One region of the Enterobacter cloacae complex sp. 394I7 genome, then DNA from elsewhere that is predicted to be linked to it. Evidence: predicted binding sites of a transcription regulator. Region 1 holds the regulator's gene; each other region holds the start of a gene.
The links. The regulator PhoB, encoded in region 1, activates phosphate uptake and scavenging genes when phosphate is short. The targets are predictions, from matches to a motif close to CTGTCATAAAACTGNCNNAT.

Region 2: glpT (glycerol-3-phosphate transporter) is a predicted target of PhoB. The motif match lies at 2,062-2,081, and genes of this name have one in related genera.
Region 3: kdgR (DNA-binding transcriptional regulator KdgR) is a predicted target of PhoB. The motif match lies at 2,483-2,502, and genes of this name have one in related genera.
Region 4: phnC (phosphonate ABC transporter ATP-binding protein) is a predicted target of PhoB. The motif match lies at 1,691-1,710, and genes of this name have one in related genera.

The regions. Positions count from the first base shown of each region.
Region 1 covers NZ_JBXWCR010000004.1:107,302-111,394, reverse strand. The annotation lists gene brnQ (branched-chain amino acid transporter carrier protein BrnQ) at 1-622, opposite strand, end outside; gene phoR (phosphate regulon sensor histidine kinase PhoR) at 1,032-2,327, opposite strand; gene phoB (phosphate response regulator transcription factor PhoB) at 2,349-3,038, opposite strand; gene sbcD (exonuclease subunit SbcD) at 3,226-4,093, shown strand, end outside.
Region 2 covers NZ_JBXWCR010000001.1:2,168,229-2,172,321, forward strand. The annotation lists gene glpQ (glycerophosphodiester phosphodiesterase) at 1-585, opposite strand, end outside; gene glpT (glycerol-3-phosphate transporter) at 597-1,949, opposite strand; gene glpA (anaerobic glycerol-3-phosphate dehydrogenase subunit A) at 2,205-3,833, shown strand; gene glpB (glycerol-3-phosphate dehydrogenase subunit GlpB) at 3,823-4,093, shown strand, end outside.
Region 3 covers NZ_JBXWCR010000001.1:1,721,058-1,725,150, reverse strand. The annotation lists gene htpX (protease HtpX) at 125-1,006, shown strand; gene AC2FAP_RS08405 (MFS transporter) at 1,055-2,428, opposite strand; gene kdgR (DNA-binding transcriptional regulator KdgR) at 2,607-3,398, shown strand; gene AC2FAP_RS08395 (YobH family protein) at 3,463-3,702, opposite strand; gene mgrB (PhoP/PhoQ regulatory lipoprotein MgrB) at 3,862-4,005, shown strand; gene AC2FAP_RS08385 (YebO family protein) at 4,080-4,093, shown strand, end outside.
Region 4 covers NZ_JBXWCR010000009.1:6,917-11,009, reverse strand. The annotation lists gene phnD (phosphonate ABC transporter substrate-binding protein) at 1-790, opposite strand, end outside; gene phnC (phosphonate ABC transporter ATP-binding protein) at 815-1,603, opposite strand; gene yjdN (VOC family metalloprotein YjdN) at 1,740-2,177, opposite strand; gene AC2FAP_RS21005 (zinc ribbon domain-containing protein YjdM) at 2,258-2,593, opposite strand; gene crfC (clamp-binding protein CrfC) at 3,190-4,093, shown strand, end outside.

The DNA.
Region 1 (4,093 bases):
CAATACCAAACACCATTGCGCCCAGCGTATCCATCGTCAGGTAGCCGTTCACAAAGCCGTTGGAGAACGCGGCGTTTTTATAGGCGTCCATCGCATCGCTAATCGGGCCTGCGGGCCAGACGATGGCCGCAACCGCCAGCACAATCAGCGCCACGATTTTCAGCGGAGCCAGGAAGTTACCCACGGTATCCAGCAGCTTGCCCGGATAGAGGGAAACCAGAATCACAATCGCGAAGTAGATCAGGCTGTAGATAAACAGCGGCATCGCGCCATCGCCAGTGAGCGGGGCAATCCCCACTTCGAAGGATACGGTCGCGGTACGCGGGGTCGCAAACAGCGGGCCAACGGCCAGATAGCAGACGGTCGCCAGCAGAATGCCGGCCACTTTGCCAATCGGGGTGCTGAGGCTATCAACGCCACCACCGACTTTCGCCAGCGCGACGACGGTCAGTACCGGCAGACCCACAGCAGTAATCAGGAAACCAAACGCAGCGGTCCAGACGTGTTCACCCGCCTGTAAGCCAACCATTGGAGGGAAAATGATGTTGCCTGCGCCAACGAACAGCGCAAATGTCATAAAGCCCAGCGCGATGATGTCACGCGATTTTAAGTGATGGGTCATAAAACCTTACTGCCTGTGGATGTGGTGTTGAAAACATTGAGATTTTCGCTATCCCTGACGGGACGATACAGCGGAAAATTTGCTCAATTTCAGCGGGATATGCTCCCGTCCTGGCGTGGAGAAGAATAGTTTTTCGATTTACCACGCAAATACAGTCGGTATGACAGTATCTGGGGCGCAATTTAAACGCTTATAACGTTTAAAGGCAAGATGGGATCGTGAAACCAGAACAATATGCCAGCATCAAAAATCAGACCAGCACAATACGCTAATTATAAGAAAAACCCATGGCTAATCATGCGAACAAAAAACAGCCAGCCGTATAATATTCAGCCGCGTTTCGCTTGACTGCAAAGCAAACGGGCCAGCAAACGCTGGCCCGTGGAAAGGTAAACTGACACGCCTGTCGTCAGGCGATCTTTTTGGCAATTAATCGTTCCGGGATAACGAAACTGAAGCGGGTTCCCTTACCCAGCGTGCTTTGAATATCGAGACGGCTTTCATGATGATTCACCGCGTGTTTCACAATAGCCAGCCCCAGACCGCTGCCGCCGGTCTGCCGTGAGCGCGCTTTATCCACCCGGTAGAAGCGCTCGGTCAGACGCGGGATGTGTTCAGGTGCGATCCCCGGCCCGTTATCCTCTACGCTGAACTCAGCGCCCGTTGGCGTGTGCTGCCAGCGCACCACGATATCCGTCCCCGCTGGCGTATGATTCACCGCGTTATACACCAGATTGGAAATGGCGCTGCGCAGCTCATCTTCGCTGCCAAGCACCTTGAGCGTGTTGTCGACCTCGAAGGTCAGCTGATGCATTTTATGGCTTAACGTCTGCGCTTCGCGCTCCACCACCCGCAGCATCATCGGCACATCAATGGTGTCATTCAATGCCAGCGAGGGGGCGGCCTCAATTTTCGAGAGCGTCAGCAGCTGTTTCACCAGCCCTTCCATACGGTGCGTTTGTTCACGCATCGTATGCAACGCCTTCTCGCGCGGCGCGCCTTCCAGCGTTTGCTCCTGCATCATCTCCAGGTACCCCTGAAGCACCGTCAGCGGAGTGCGTAATTCGTGGCTGACGTTGGCAAAGAAGTTGCGTCGCGCCCCTTCCAGCTGGTGCATCTGGGTGACATCACGGGCAACCATCAGCCACTGCTGATCGCTGTAAGGCATCACTCGGATTTCCAGATGGCGCCCATTGTTGAGCTTCAGGTTGTGGGGGCGGGTAAAATCACGCTTTTTCAGGTACAGCGTGAACTCGGGATAACGCAGAAGATTGAGGATGTTCTGGCCATTATCGTCCGGCCAGCGCAGGCCCAGCAGCTGTTGCGCGAGGCCGTTACACCAGAAGATCGTCCCTTCTTCGGTCGTCAGTATTACAGCATCCGGCAGCGACTCAGCGCCGCTACGGAAGCGTTTGATCAGGCTTCCCAGCTCCCGGCGCCGCTTTTTGTTACGCATCTGCATCTGGTGCAGACCGTACAGCAGCGGCTCCCAGCTTCCGCTTCCCGGCGGAGGCGTCATACTTCGGTCAACCCATAGCCACCAAGAGAGGCGCAGCAGGTTCCAGAAATGCCAGATCAGAAGCCCGGTAACCGACGCCAGCAGAAACCACGGCAAATATCCAAGAAAGGCCCCCAGAATGAAGGCCGGAATACAGCATAAGATCAGTTCAAAGACGAGCCTTTTCCATGACAGACGTTCCAGCACGCGTCACACTCCTGTCATTGTTCAGAAACGGGTTGAAAAACGATAACCCGTGCCGCGGACCGTCTGCACCATGCGATCGTGGCCGCTCAGTTCCAGCGCTTTTCGCAGGCGGCGGATATGTACGTCAACCGTCCGGTCTTCGACATACACGTTAGTTCCCCAGACGTTATTCAGCAACTGTTCGCGGCTGTATACGCGCTCCGGGTGAGTCATAAAGAAATGCAGAAGTTTAAATTCGGTAGGCCCCATATCGAGGGGATTTTCACCGGTCATGACGCGGTGTGAGGTAGGGTCAAGGCTCAGTCCCTGCATCTCAATCACCTCTTCCACCGCCATCGGTGAAATGCGGCGCATCACGGCTTTAATGCGGGCAACCAGCTCTTTCGGTGAGAACGGTTTGGTAATGTAATCGTCCGCCCCCGTTTCCAGACCGCGTACGCGATCCTCTTCTTCACCGCGCGCCGTGAGCATCACAACCGGTATGTCGCGGGTTAGCGCTTCACGTTTCAGGTGTTTGATAAACTGCAGCCCGGAGCCGCCAGGCAACATCCAGTCGAGCAGAATCAGATCGGGCCAGGGTTCATTCAGCTGGTTCACCGCGCTGTCATAATCTTCCGCCTCAACCGGCTGGAAGCCATTTTGCTCGAGCACGAAGCACACCATTTCACGAATCGGAGCTTCATCTTCTACGACCAGAATACGTCTCGCCATACTTTGCCCTGTTTTATCTTATTTAAGTTACAAGTTTGTAATGCGGCGTCATTATGCGTCAGATTTATGACAGATTTATGAAAAACAGTACCACTATAAAGGGCAAACTGTTGTTTTATTACAGCGGTTATTTTCTGTTCCCTGACAGTTTATAATCCTGCTTTCTCTTTTTCGCCACGGATCAGCAATGCGCATACTACACACCTCTGACTGGCATCTGGGTCAAAATTTTTACAGCAAAAGCCGGGCGGCTGAACACGAAGCGTTCCTGAACTGGCTGCTGGATACGGCCCGCTCTCATGAGGTGGACGCCATTATTGTGGCGGGCGACATCTTCGATACCGGCTCGCCCCCCAGCTATGCGCGCGAGTTATATAACCGTTTTGTCGTCAATCTGCAGCAAACGGGCTGTCATCTGGTGATTGTTGCCGGCAACCATGATTCCGTCGCAACGTTAAATGAATCCCGCGATATTCTGGCGTTTCTCAATACTACCGTGGTGGCCAGCGCAGGACATGCGCCGCAGCTCCTGAAAAAGCGCGACGGGACGCCGGGTGCGGTACTGTGTCCGATCCCATTTTTACGCCCGCGCGATATTGTCCAAAGCCAGGCGGGGCTTTCCGGCGCTGAAAAACAGCAGCATTTGCTGCAGGCTATCACCGACTATTACCACCAGCAGCATGCCCAGGCCTGCGCCCTTCGCGGTGACCAGGCGATTCCGGTGATTGCCACCGGGCACCTCACCACCGTTGGGGCCAGCAAAAGCGACGCGGTGCGTGACATTTATATTGGCACGCTGGATGCTTTCCCGGCACAAAACTTCCCGCCCGCGGATTATATTGCCCTCGGGCATATCCACCGGGCGCAGGTTATCGGCGGCTGCGAGCACATTCGCTACTGCGGCTCGCCCATCTCGCTGAGTTTTGATGAGACCGGCAAAGCCAAAAGTGTCCATCTGGTCAGCTTTAGCGACGGCAAGCTCAGCGCCGTTGACACGCTGGAAGTGCCCGTCACCCAGCCGCTGGCGGTGCTGAAAGGCGATCTGGACGCCATCA
Region 2 (4,093 bases), on a different contig from region 1:
CTTGCTGGTGTAGCCGTACTTTTTCAGCACGTCCAGCGTCTTCGCGGCAATGTCCTTCCCTTCCTGATGGTGGAACCACGGTGCTTTTATCTCCGGGTAGATGCCGATGTTTTTCCCGGTTGAGTGGTTCAGTCCCTGAACAAACTCAATCTCTTCTTCGAAGGTATGAATGCGAAAATCAGATTTACCCATCGGGAAACGTCCCGGATAGACCTGCACCTTCTTGCCGTTTTCAACCTCGAAACCCTCGGTAAACTTCAGCGAACGAATCTCATCCAGCGTAAAGTCAATGGCGTAGTAGCGACCATCTTTGCGGGCGCGGGCCGGGAAACGCTCAGCCACGTCCGTCACGCGGTCAAGATAGTGGTCATGAAGGACGACCAGCTGGTCGTCACGGGTCATCACCAGATCCTGCTCGAGATAATCTGCCCCCTGCGCATAGGCCATCGCTTTTGCCGGGAGCGTGTGCTCTGGCAGATAGCCACTTGCGCCGCGATGGGCGATAACCATTTTCTCGTTAGCCAGCGCTGAGCCTGTCATCAGGCCCGCCAGCAGCAGGCCCGTTGCTACGTAAGTTAATTTCATCAGCCTTCTCCTTATTGACGACGCGCCTGCATTTCGGCGTGATGACGTTTTTCACCAATCATCACCACAATCAACAGCAGCACTGCCAGCACGCTACCGCCAATCATCACCATAAAGCCGCCGTCCCAGCCGAAAAAGTCAACGGTGTAGCCCACAATGGCGCTCGCCGCGACCGAACCGCCCAGGTATCCGAACAGACCGGTAAAGCCGGCTGCCGTACCTGCGGCTTTCTTCGGCGCCAGCTCCAGGGCATGCAGACCAATCAGCATAACCGGGCCGTAAATCAGAAAGCCGATGACGATCATACAGGCCATATCGACTGATGGGTTACCCGGCGGGTTGAGCCAGTAAACCACGGTGGCAATGGTCACCAGCGTCATAAAGAAGACGCCCGTAGCACCACGGTTACCCCGGAACACTTTGTCCGACATCCAGCCGCAAATCAGCGTCCCCGGGATCCCGGCGTACTCATAGAGGAAGTAAGCCCAGGAGGATTTATCCAGCGCGAAATGCTTCACCTCTTTCAGATAGGTAGGTGACCAGTCGAGGATGCCGTAACGCAGCAGGTACACGAAGACGTTGGCCACCGCGATATACCACAGCAGTTTGTTGGGCAGGACGTACTTCATGAAGATCTGTTTGGCCGTCAGCTCTTCTTCATGCTGCTCGCTGTAATCATCCGGATAGTCGTTTTTGTACTCTTCAATCGGCGGCAGGCCACAGGACTGCGGCGTGTCACGCATCAGGGCGAAAGCGATAACCGCCACCAGAATGGCACCAAAGGCAGGCATATAAAGCGCGGCTTTCCAGTCGTTAAACCACGCCATCCCCAGCAGGAACAGCAGAGGTGGAATACCACCACCGACGTTATGCGCGCAGTTCCACACCGACACGATGCCGCCACGCTCTTTCTGCGACCACCAGTGCACCATGGTGCGCCCGCACGGCGGCCACCCCATTCCCTGGAACCAGCCACAGAGGAACAGCAGCACGAACATCACGGCGATGCTGGAGGTTGCCCATGGCACAAAGCCCATGAACAGCATCACCGCTGCCGCCAGGATCAGACCCGCAGGCAGGAACACGCGTGGATTCGAGCGATCGGACACTGAACCCATGATGAATTTGGAAAAACCGTAGGCGATAGAGATCCCCGACAGCGCGAACCCCAGATCGCCACGAGAAAAGCCCTGCTCCACCAGATACGGCATGGCGAGCGCAAAGTTTTTACGTACCAGGTAGTACGCCGCGTACCCGAAGAAGATCCCCAGGAAGATTTGCCAACGCAGACGACGGTATAGCGGATCAATTTCTGCCTCTGGCAGACGCGCCCGATGCGGCGCAGGTTTGAAGATACTGAGCATGACAGCCTCCGTGGCCAGGTATTGAATTTACAGGGGTTTAACTGCCCCACACTCCAGAGAGGCGGCGATGTTAAGAAATCACGGTGATTGTTACTGTGAATCAACGCACAAATTGTTACAGAAATATGACAATGTGCGCAGAAAAGCGCATGGAATCACGTTTCACTTTCGAATTTCGTTCGTTTATGTTCGAAATCAAACAAACCACAGTTTTGATGTGGCTAAATGGTAAAAAACGAACACAGAGGGATAACAATGACAATTCACGATCCTCGCTACAGCGATGTGATTATCATTGGCGGTGGCGCGACCGGCGCCGGCATCGCACGCGACTGCGCCCTGCGTGGGCTGAGCGTCACGCTTCTGGAGCGCCATGACATTGCGACGGGCGCAACCGGGCGCAATCATGGCCTGCTGCACAGTGGTGCCCGTTACGCGGTGACCGACCCCGAATCCGCGCGGGAATGCATTGCTGAAAACCAGATCCTCAGACGCATTGCCCGCCACTGCATTGAACCGACCAACGGTCTGTTCATTACGCTTCCCGAAGACGATCTCTCATTTCAGCCAACCTTTGTGACCGCCTGCCGCGCTGCAGGGATTGAGGCTGACGTCATCGACCCCGAACTCGCGCGTCGTCTGGAACCGTCTGTCAACCCGGCCCTTATCGGTGCGGTGAAGGTCCCGGACGGCACGGTTGACCCTTTCCGCCTGACCGCCGCGAACATGCTGGACGCCCGTGAACACGGCGCACAGGTTCTGACCGGGCAGGAAGTGACCGGGCTTATCCGTGAAGGGAACCGCGTCTGCGGCGTACGTGTTTTTGATACGCAGTATAAGGAGCATGGCGAACTGTACGCCGCCGTGGTGGTCAACGCGGCGGGGATCTGGGGGCAACGCATCGCGGAGTACGCCGAGCTGTCTGTGCGCATGTTCCCGGCAAAAGGCTCGCTGCTGATCCTCGACCACCGCATTAACAACCACGTGATCAACCGCTGCCGCAAACCTTCTGATGCCGACATCCTGGTGCCGGGCGATACCATTTCGCTTATCGGCACCACCTCAACCCACGTGGACTATAGCGAGATTGATTACAACCGCGTGACCGCCGACGAGGTGGATATCCTGCTGCGCGAAGGGGAAAAGCTGGCCCCTGTGATGGCGCAGACCCGAATTCTTCGCGCCTATGCTGGCGTGCGCCCTCTGGTGGCGAGCGATAACGACCCGAGCGGGCGCAACGTCAGCCGTGGCATCGTGCTGCTCGACCACGCCGCACGCGATGGCCTGGATGGGTTTATCACCATCACCGGCGGCAAGCTGATGACCTACCGCCTGATGGCCGAGTGGGCAACCGATGCCGTCTGCCGCAAGCTGGGTAATAGCGAACGGTGTGTGACTGCAGAGCAACCTCTGCCTGGCTCGCGTCAGTCCACCGAGAAAACGCTGCAAAAAATCATCTCCCTTTCCGCCCCCCTGCGCGGTTCCGCCATCTATCGCCACGGAGACCGCACGCCGGTCTGGCTGGGGGAAGGACGGCTGAGCCGTAGCCTGGTGTGTGAATGCGAAGCCGTCACGGCGGGTGAAGTGCAATACGCCGTGGAGAATCTGACCGTCAACAGCCTGCTTGATTTACGTCGGCGCACCCGCGTGGGCATGGGCACCTGCCAGGGTGAGCTGTGCGCCTGCCGTGCCGCCGGGTTGTTACAACGTTTTCATACCACCACTGCCACCCAGTCGCTGGCACAACTCAGTGATTTCCTGAACGAACGCTGGAAAGGCATTCAGCCTGTCGCCTGGGGTGATGCACTGCGTGAAAGCGAGTTTACCCGCTGGGTCTACCAGGGGCTGTGCGGTCTTGAGAAGGAGCAACAGGATGAAATTTGATACCGTGATTGTCGGTGGTGGGCTGGCGGGTCTGCTCTGTGGTATCAGGCTAACGAAGCAGGGGCTGCGCTGCGCCATCATCACCCGGGGCCAGAGCGCACTGCACTTCTCGTCGGGTTCGCTGGATCTGCTGGATGAGGCATATCGCGATGCCCTGCCGCCAGAGCATCCCTATAACCTGACGGGCAGAGACACCGTCGACCGCTTCGCCCATGAAGCCGAAACCCTTCTGGCCGAGTGCGGTGCACGGCTGCAGGGTA
Region 3 (4,093 bases), on a different contig from region 1:
AATTGTGTAAAGTTGTGTCTTTCTGGTGACTTACGCCCGATGGATGCTTGAAAATAGCCGTAATACCCATACGATGTGGGTAATCGCATAGTGCGCTTTGTTAAACTGAGGTTAAAAGAAAATTATGATGCGAATCGCGCTCTTCCTGCTCACCAACCTTGCGGTGATGGTGGTTTTCGGGCTCGTGCTAAGCCTGACAGGAATTCAGTCGAGCAGCGTTCAGGGTCTGTTGATTATGGCGCTGCTGTTTGGTTTTGGTGGCTCATTCGTTTCACTCCTGATGTCGAAATGGATGGCACTGAAATCGGTAGGTGGTGAAGTCATTGAGCAACCGCGTAACGATATGGAACAGTGGCTGATGAATACCGTGGCTCAGCAATCGCAGCAGGCGGGTATCGCCATGCCGCAGGTGGCCATTTACCACGCGCCAGATATTAACGCCTTTGCCACAGGTGCCCGTCGTGATGCGTCGCTGGTTGCCGTCAGCACCGGGTTGTTGCAGAACATGAGCCGTGACGAAGCCGAAGCGGTTATCGCTCACGAAATCAGCCATATCGCGAACGGCGACATGGTCACCATGACCCTGATCCAGGGCGTAGTGAACACCTTTGTTATCTTCATCTCCCGTATTCTGGCGCAGATCGCGGCAGGCTTTATGGGCGGGAACCGCGATGAAGGGGAAGAGAGCAACGGCAACCCGCTGATCTACTTCGCGGTTGCGACGGTACTGGAGCTGGTATTCGGTATTCTGGCCAGCATCATCACCATGTGGTTCTCCCGTCATCGTGAGTTCCACGCGGATGCCGGCTCGGCGAAACTGGTTGGCCGTGAGAAGATGATTGCCGCGCTGCAGCGTCTGAAAACCAGCTATGAACCGCAGGAAGCGACCAGCATTATGGCATTCTGCATTAACGGTAAATCAAAATCGCTGAGCGAGCTGTTTATGAGTCACCCGCCGCTGGATAAACGTATCGAAGCGCTGCGCAGTGGTGAATACCTGAAGTAACGCTAAGAAGAGCAATGAGCCGGGCTGGAGATATCCGCCCGGCTTTTTTTATGCCTGTACTCTGGGCTGGGTAATGCGCAGCCCGCTGATGATGGCGGCCAGGGTGGCAAGGGCGCCTGCGGTGAAAAGTGCAACGTGGTTGCCATTTTGCCCGGCAAGATTAAACATCAGCGCGACCAGGGCCGCGCCGGTGCTTTGTCCCAGCAGACGTGCGGTGCCCAACATACCGCTGGCACCACCGCTGCGATGGCGCGGCGCTGAGGTGATGATGGTGTGGTTGTTAGGCGACTGGAACAGACCGAACCCTGCACCACACAGGATCATGCGCCAGATGATATCCAGATCGGTGGGTGATGAGGGGAGTAGTGCGAGTGCGAACAGCCCCGTGGCCATGACGGCGAGCCCCAGCGCGCCAAGCAATCCGGCGTGGATGCGCTCAATCAAATACCCTGCCAGCGGCGCCATTACCATTGTCGCCAGTGGCCACGGCGTTAACAGCAGCCCGGTCTCGACTTCAGTACGTCCCACCACACTTTGCAGGAAGAAGGGCAGAGAGACCAGGGCCAGCATCTGAGCGCAGAATGAGCAAACAGAAGTACAAATCGAGAGAGAAAAAAGAGGAATACGCAGCAGGTCGACAGGCAATAAAGGGACAGGGAGCGCGAGCTGGCGGCGTACAAAGAAGAAGCCAATCACCAGCAGCGCAATGAGCTCCGCGGCGGTAAGTATGAGGGACTGGCCTTGTGCAAAGCCGCTCAGGGCAGTAATCAGCAGGCCAAAGGTCAGGGCATTCATCACTGCGCTGATAAGGTCAAAGCGCGGCATCGTGCTTTTGGGACCGTTCGCAGGAAGATAGCGCAGAGCAAAGAAGAGGGCCACAATACCCAGCGGTACGTTAATGGCGAATAACCACTGCCAGGACGCGACAGAGAGTATGGCCGCCGCAAGGGTTGGCCCGGCCGCAGACGAGACGGCGACAATAAACGAGTTTATCCCCATGCCGCGTCCCAGATGACGCTGCGGATAGATTAAGCGGATCAACGCCGTGTTGACGCTCATCAGTGCCGCACCCCCAAAACCCTGCGCTATGCGCGCAAGCGTCAGAGTATGCAGCGAATCAGAAAGGGCACAGAAAAGGGAAGTAAAGGTGAACACCAGCAGGCCGCATTGATACACCCGTCGGTAACCGAACATATCGCCCAGGAAAGAGAACGAGAGCAGTGAAACCACGATCGCTATCTGGTAGGCATTGACTATCCATATAGAACTGGCAGGGGAGGCATGCAGGTTGCTGGCAATGGTTGGCAGGGCAACGTTAGCGATTGCACCGTCAAGGACGGCCATTGAAATACCGATAACAATCGTGGCGATAGCGCCATACCGCTGGGGCAAAGGCAGGCCATCGGACAGGTTTTTTTCCATTAGGGATGAAAAGCTCAGTATGAAATTATTCTCAGGGTAACTATTTTAGCATCGTTATTTCAGTTTTATGTCGCAGATTTGTAACGAAGTAAACGAGGATCGATTGCAGGTAACATGACGGGAATTTATAATAAAAACCGGTTCTGATTTTTATAAAACACTCTCTATGAGGTGGTAAATGGCAATTGCAGATTTGGATAAACAGCCAGATTCTGTTTCTTCCGTGCTGAAGGTGTTTGGCATCTTACAGGCGCTCGGAGAAGAGCGTGAAATTGGTATTACAGAGTTGTCGCAGCGTGTGATGATGTCGAAAAGCACCGTTTATCGCTTTTTGCAAACCATGAAGTCACTGGGTTACGTCGCACAGGAAGGCGAGTCTGAAAAGTATTCTCTGACGCTGAAACTGTTCGAGCTCGGGGCCCGTGCGCTGCAAAACGTGGATTTGATCCGCAGCGCAGATATCCAGATGCGTGAGATCTCTCGCCTGACCAAAGAGACTATCCACCTGGGGGCACTGGATGAAGACAGCATTGTCTACATCCATAAAATCGACTCCATGTACAACCTGCGCATGTATTCACGCATCGGTCGTCGTAATCCGCTTTACAGTACCGCGATTGGCAAAGTGTTGCTGGCGTGGCGCGATCGCGAAGAAGTGAAGCAGATCCTCGAAGGCGTGGAATATAAGCGCAGTACTGAACGCACTATTACCAGCACTGACGAATTATTGGCCGTGCTCGACAAAGTACGTGAGCAGGGGTATGGCGAAGATAACGAAGAGCAGGAAGAAGGGCTGCGCTGTATCGGTGTGCCGGTATTTGACCGCTTTGGCGTTGTCATTGCCGGGCTGAGTATCTCTTTCCCGACCCTGCGCTTTTCTGAAGAACGTCTGCATGAATATGTGGCGATTCTCCATACAGCCGCACGCAAGATTTCTGAACAAATGGGCTATAACGACTACCCGTTCTGATCCTTATGGGCACAAAAAACGCCGCACACAGTGCGGCGTTTTTTATCAGTATCAATCGGGGTGATTAGCCGTTATCAATGACGACGGATGTTTTACGCAGAACCGGGCAGTTGGTTAAACCAATGATCCCGCTGTCTGAATGAATATATTGTGCCGTGCTCATGCCCTGCGCGGTCATGTATTTGCATTGAATCCCTAATCCAGCGGCGTTTTCGGTGCTTCCCACAAGCACGCCATAGCCGGTTAACAGAAGGCCAACCCATACTACGGCCAGTGCAATAATTGTACGAATGATTAAATGCATCATTGCCTCTTTATCTTTGTTGTCATGCAGTAAGCCTAAACGGTTTACTCTATGAAACAAGTGCATGATTCTGAAAACGACCAGATGGCGGTACAGTTAGTCCTTGTTTAAGATAGCCGTGATAACCTGGTTATATCGGGCCTTTAGACGGAGTGTGGAGTGAAAAAAATACGCTGGGTGATTCTGATTATTGTGCTGGTAGCCTGTGTGGTGTTGTGGACGCAGACTATCAATGTGATGTGCGATCAGGATGTACAGTTTTTTAGCGGCGTTTGCGCAATCAATAAGTTTATTCCGTGGTAACACGCATTTTTTCTCAAGGTGATTTCCTTCCTTCGCACCAGTGGTAAGATAGACGTTTTTATTGAGGTGGTGAAATGGGTGAGTTACT
Region 4 (4,093 bases), on a different contig from region 1:
GAACCGTTTTTTCTTCCGGCGTTTTGCCGTAATTCATAAAGAAGTCGTACACCTTGTCTTTGGTGGTCTCAGACAGGTTTTTGCGCCAGACGATGGGGTCGCCCGGGATCAGAGGGGATTTCCAGATAACCTTCAGCGCTTTCAGCTTGTCCGGTGCCGAGGTTTTCAGCTTGTCGAGGTTCTCGGTGTTATTCGTGGCGACATCCACCTGCTTATTGGCCACGGCCAGCGCGTTGGTTTCATGGCTGGCGTTCACGGTGCGCTTAAACTCGCTGGCAGAGGCGTTGTTTTTAGCAAAGACGTAATAGCCCGGCACCAGGAAACCAGAGGTGGAGTTGGGATCGCCGTTACCAAACGTCAGCTCTTTACGTTTGGCGAGCATGTCGTTCAGGTTGTTGATGGGGCTGTCTTTATTGACGATCAGTACGCTCCAGTAACCCGGAGAGCCATCCGCGGCAACGGTCTGGGCAAAGACCTGGCCGTTCGCGCGATCCACCGCTTCCATGGCGGAGAGGTTGCCGTACCAGGCGATGTCGACTTTGTTAAAGCGCATCCCCTGAATGATGCCCGCATAGTCCGGGGCGAAGAAGGCGTTCACTTTGATCCCCAGTTTGGTTTCCATATCTTTCAGGAACGGTTCCCACTGAGGTTTCAGGTTCTGCTGTGATTCCGTCGAAATAATGCCAAAGTTCAGCGCTTTTTCCTGCTCCTGGGCGTACGCAGGGCTTAACAGAGTGCTTATGCTGAACATGCTGGTAAACGCCAGCGCGGCAACGGCTTTGTAGCTCATGTACTTTCCTCGGATCGGTTTTAATTAAGCAGCCTGCGCGTTCTCTTCGACGCGGTTAATGCTGCGGTAGAGATGGTCGAAACGGTCGTTATCAAACTGATGGCTTGGGCCATCAAAGAACACATGCCCCTGACGCAACGCGACGATGCGCTCGCAATAGCGCAGGGCGTAATCCACCTGGTGCAGCGTCACCACCACGGTGATGCCGTCGTTGAGGTTGATGTCGCGCAGGGTTTCCATCACGATGCGAGCCGATTCCGGGTCCAGCGAGGCGATGGGTTCATCGGCAAGAATGATTTGCGCTTTTTGCATCAGGGCACGGGCGATAGCCACGCGCTGCTGCTGTCCACCGGAAAGTGTGGAGACGCGCTGGTGGGCGAAATGCGCCATTCCGACGCGGGTCAGCGCCTGCAACGCTTCCTGCTTTTGAGAGGGGGAGAACCAGCGCAGACAGGTACGCCAGAACGGGGTGCTGCCGAGCGCGCCAATCAGCACGTTCTCCAGTACCGTCAGGCGATTGACCAGGTTGAACTGCTGGAAGATATAGCCCGTCTGGGCGCGGCTTTTGCGGATATCCCGCGCCAGGCGTCCTGCACGCTGCACGGTGTTGCCCAGCAGCTCGACGTGGCTTTCTGAGGTCTTATCACAGGTGATAAGGCCGCTTAAATGACGCATAAGGGTGGATTTACCAGAGCCGGATGGCCCCAGGAGCGCCACCATTTCGCCCTGCAGGACGGTCAGATCAACGGCATGCAGGGCCTTGTTGTGATGAAAGGTCTTGCTCAGTTTCTCGACGCGGATAACAGTTTGCATATGCTGGGCCTCACAATAAATGTGGCCTCATGCTGGCGCATCAATATGACATTTGGGTTAAGTCTCGGTTGCGGGAGTTTGAAGAGTTGAGGGGAGTTTGATGACAGGCGGGGGCAGACTGCCCACCGCCAGAAGATCACTGCTGTTGCTTAACGACGTTAATCATCCACGGCACGCCGTATTTGTCGGTGACTTTACCGAAACCGTGCGCCCAGAAGGTCTCCTGCCAGGCCATTTCGATATGGCCTTCCGCGGCCAGATTGTCGAACCAGCGTTTGCCTTCTGCCACGTCCTGGGTGTCCAGCACCAGCGTGAACCCGGCATACTGCGCTTTGCTGCCGGGCGGCTGCCCATCACTCATCATGATATCGCTGCCCGCAATGCGAACATTCGAGTGGGCGATCGCCGAATCCGGAAACTGCATGCCAGACGGACAGCCTTCTTCGCTGCTGTCGCCTTTTGGCATTTCACCGAAGGTGATTTTATAGAGGAGCTCTGCGCCGACGGCGTGCTGATAAAAGGCGGAGGCCTCGGCACAGTTACCGGCGAAAGAGATGTAGGGACTTAACGGCATAATCTATACCTCACGTAAGAAGAGCCCGTTAAGTGTAGTTCTCGCCAGCCCGGTAAGCGAAGCGCCACCGGGCGGGTAAATCAGTTCTTTTTCACAAACTCTGATTTCAGTTTCATCGGGCCAAAGCCGTCAATTTTGCAGTCAATATTATGGTCGCCTTCTACCAGACGGATATTCTTCACTTTAGTGCCGATCTTCAGCATGGAAGAGCTGCCTTTAACCTTCAAATCTTTAATCACGGTGACGCTGTCGCCATCAGCCAGCAGATTACCGTTCGCATCTTTTACAACAAGCGTATCAGTATCGTGCGACGGCTCGGCGTCATTCCATTCGTGAGCGCATTCCGGGCAGATGAACATGCCATTATCTTCATAGGTGTATTCAGAATTGCATTTCGGGCAGTGTGGGAGTTGCATTAGGGTATCCTCAAAAAGTGCGTAACACGCTGGAAAGTGCCAGCAAAATGACGGCTGGGTGCCGAAAAAGGGGGCAAGTATAACGCAAATCCACACCGTTGTCGGTGATATTCTATTTAAAAAAAAAGCAAAAAGCGTGTCGCCAGTGACATTTCCTGTCAGTCAGTTAAGCGATGCTTACGGCATTAACACGGTGGAAAGAAATGGCAGTAAATATATCGAATATTTTATTGCAGCAAATTGCTACGCACCTCCATTTCGGATAAGGTGAAGCGACACATTGTTATTTATCTCCTGACTTCCCCGTCATCCATATCTTATGGCGGTGACGCATTACCTCTCTTTTTAGGTGGGTAAATAATGATGATATATCCTGAAGTTTCTTAAAAATGGGCCATGCTTTTATCTTTTGGCTGTCATGCCAGAGGGGAAGCTTTACACGCCATGCAAGGATAGCGATTTATTTCTGATTATCTTCAATCAGTTATATTTCGGTGAACATGTTTTCCACACGTGATCATATAAGCCTGAACAACATAATTAAAACCAGTGGCTTAATAAAAGTAATAAATTTGCGTTAAGGAAAGGCTTTTATCATGCACACACAGACCATTTTTGAATTAAGCCAGGAAGCAGAGCGTTTGTTACAGCTCGCCCTGCAAAATCTTGATACGTTGAAATCAATGCCGACGGCGAAGCTAGAAAGCACCGCCGCAGCCATTACGGGTGAAAAGAACAACGTCTTACCTTTGCATTTTAGTGCGCGGGGTGTCGAAGCCCAGCAGGCTATGCTGAATAATGAATTACGGAAAATAACCCGTCTGGAAATGGTGCTGGCAATTGTGGGCACCATGAAAGCGGGGAAATCGACCACCATTAATGCCATTGTCGGAACCGAAGTGTTGCCGAACCGCAACCGACCGATGACGGCGCTTCCGACATTGATTCGTCATACGCCGGGTCAGAAAGAGCCGGTGCTCCATTTTGCTCACGTCTCTCCTATCGATGAATTAATCCTCCTGTTACAGAAAAAGCTCTGCGATTACGATCGCGGTAAGCTGGCGCAGCGTCTGGAAATTGATAAGGACATGATTACGCTGCTGGAAAGAATTGAAAAAGGGGAGGCTTTCGAGAAGCATCACCTTGGTGCGCAGCCAATATTTCATTGTCTGAAAAGCCTTAACGACCTGGTGAGGCTCTCACAGGCGTTAGGCGTCGAGTTTCCGTTCTCTGAATATGCGGCCATCGAACACATTCCGGTGATCGAAGTGGAGTTCGTGCATCTCGCGGGTCTGGATGCCCACCTTGGGCAACTGACGCTGCTTGATACCCCCGGGCCGAATGAGGCCGGGCAACCGCATTTGCAAAAAATGCTGAGCGAGCAGTTATCTCGCGCGTCGGCGGTGCTGGCGGTGATGGATTACACCCAGCTCAAATCGATTTCCGATCACGAGGTCCGGCAGGCCATTTCAGTCGCCGGTAAATCGGTGCCGCTGTATG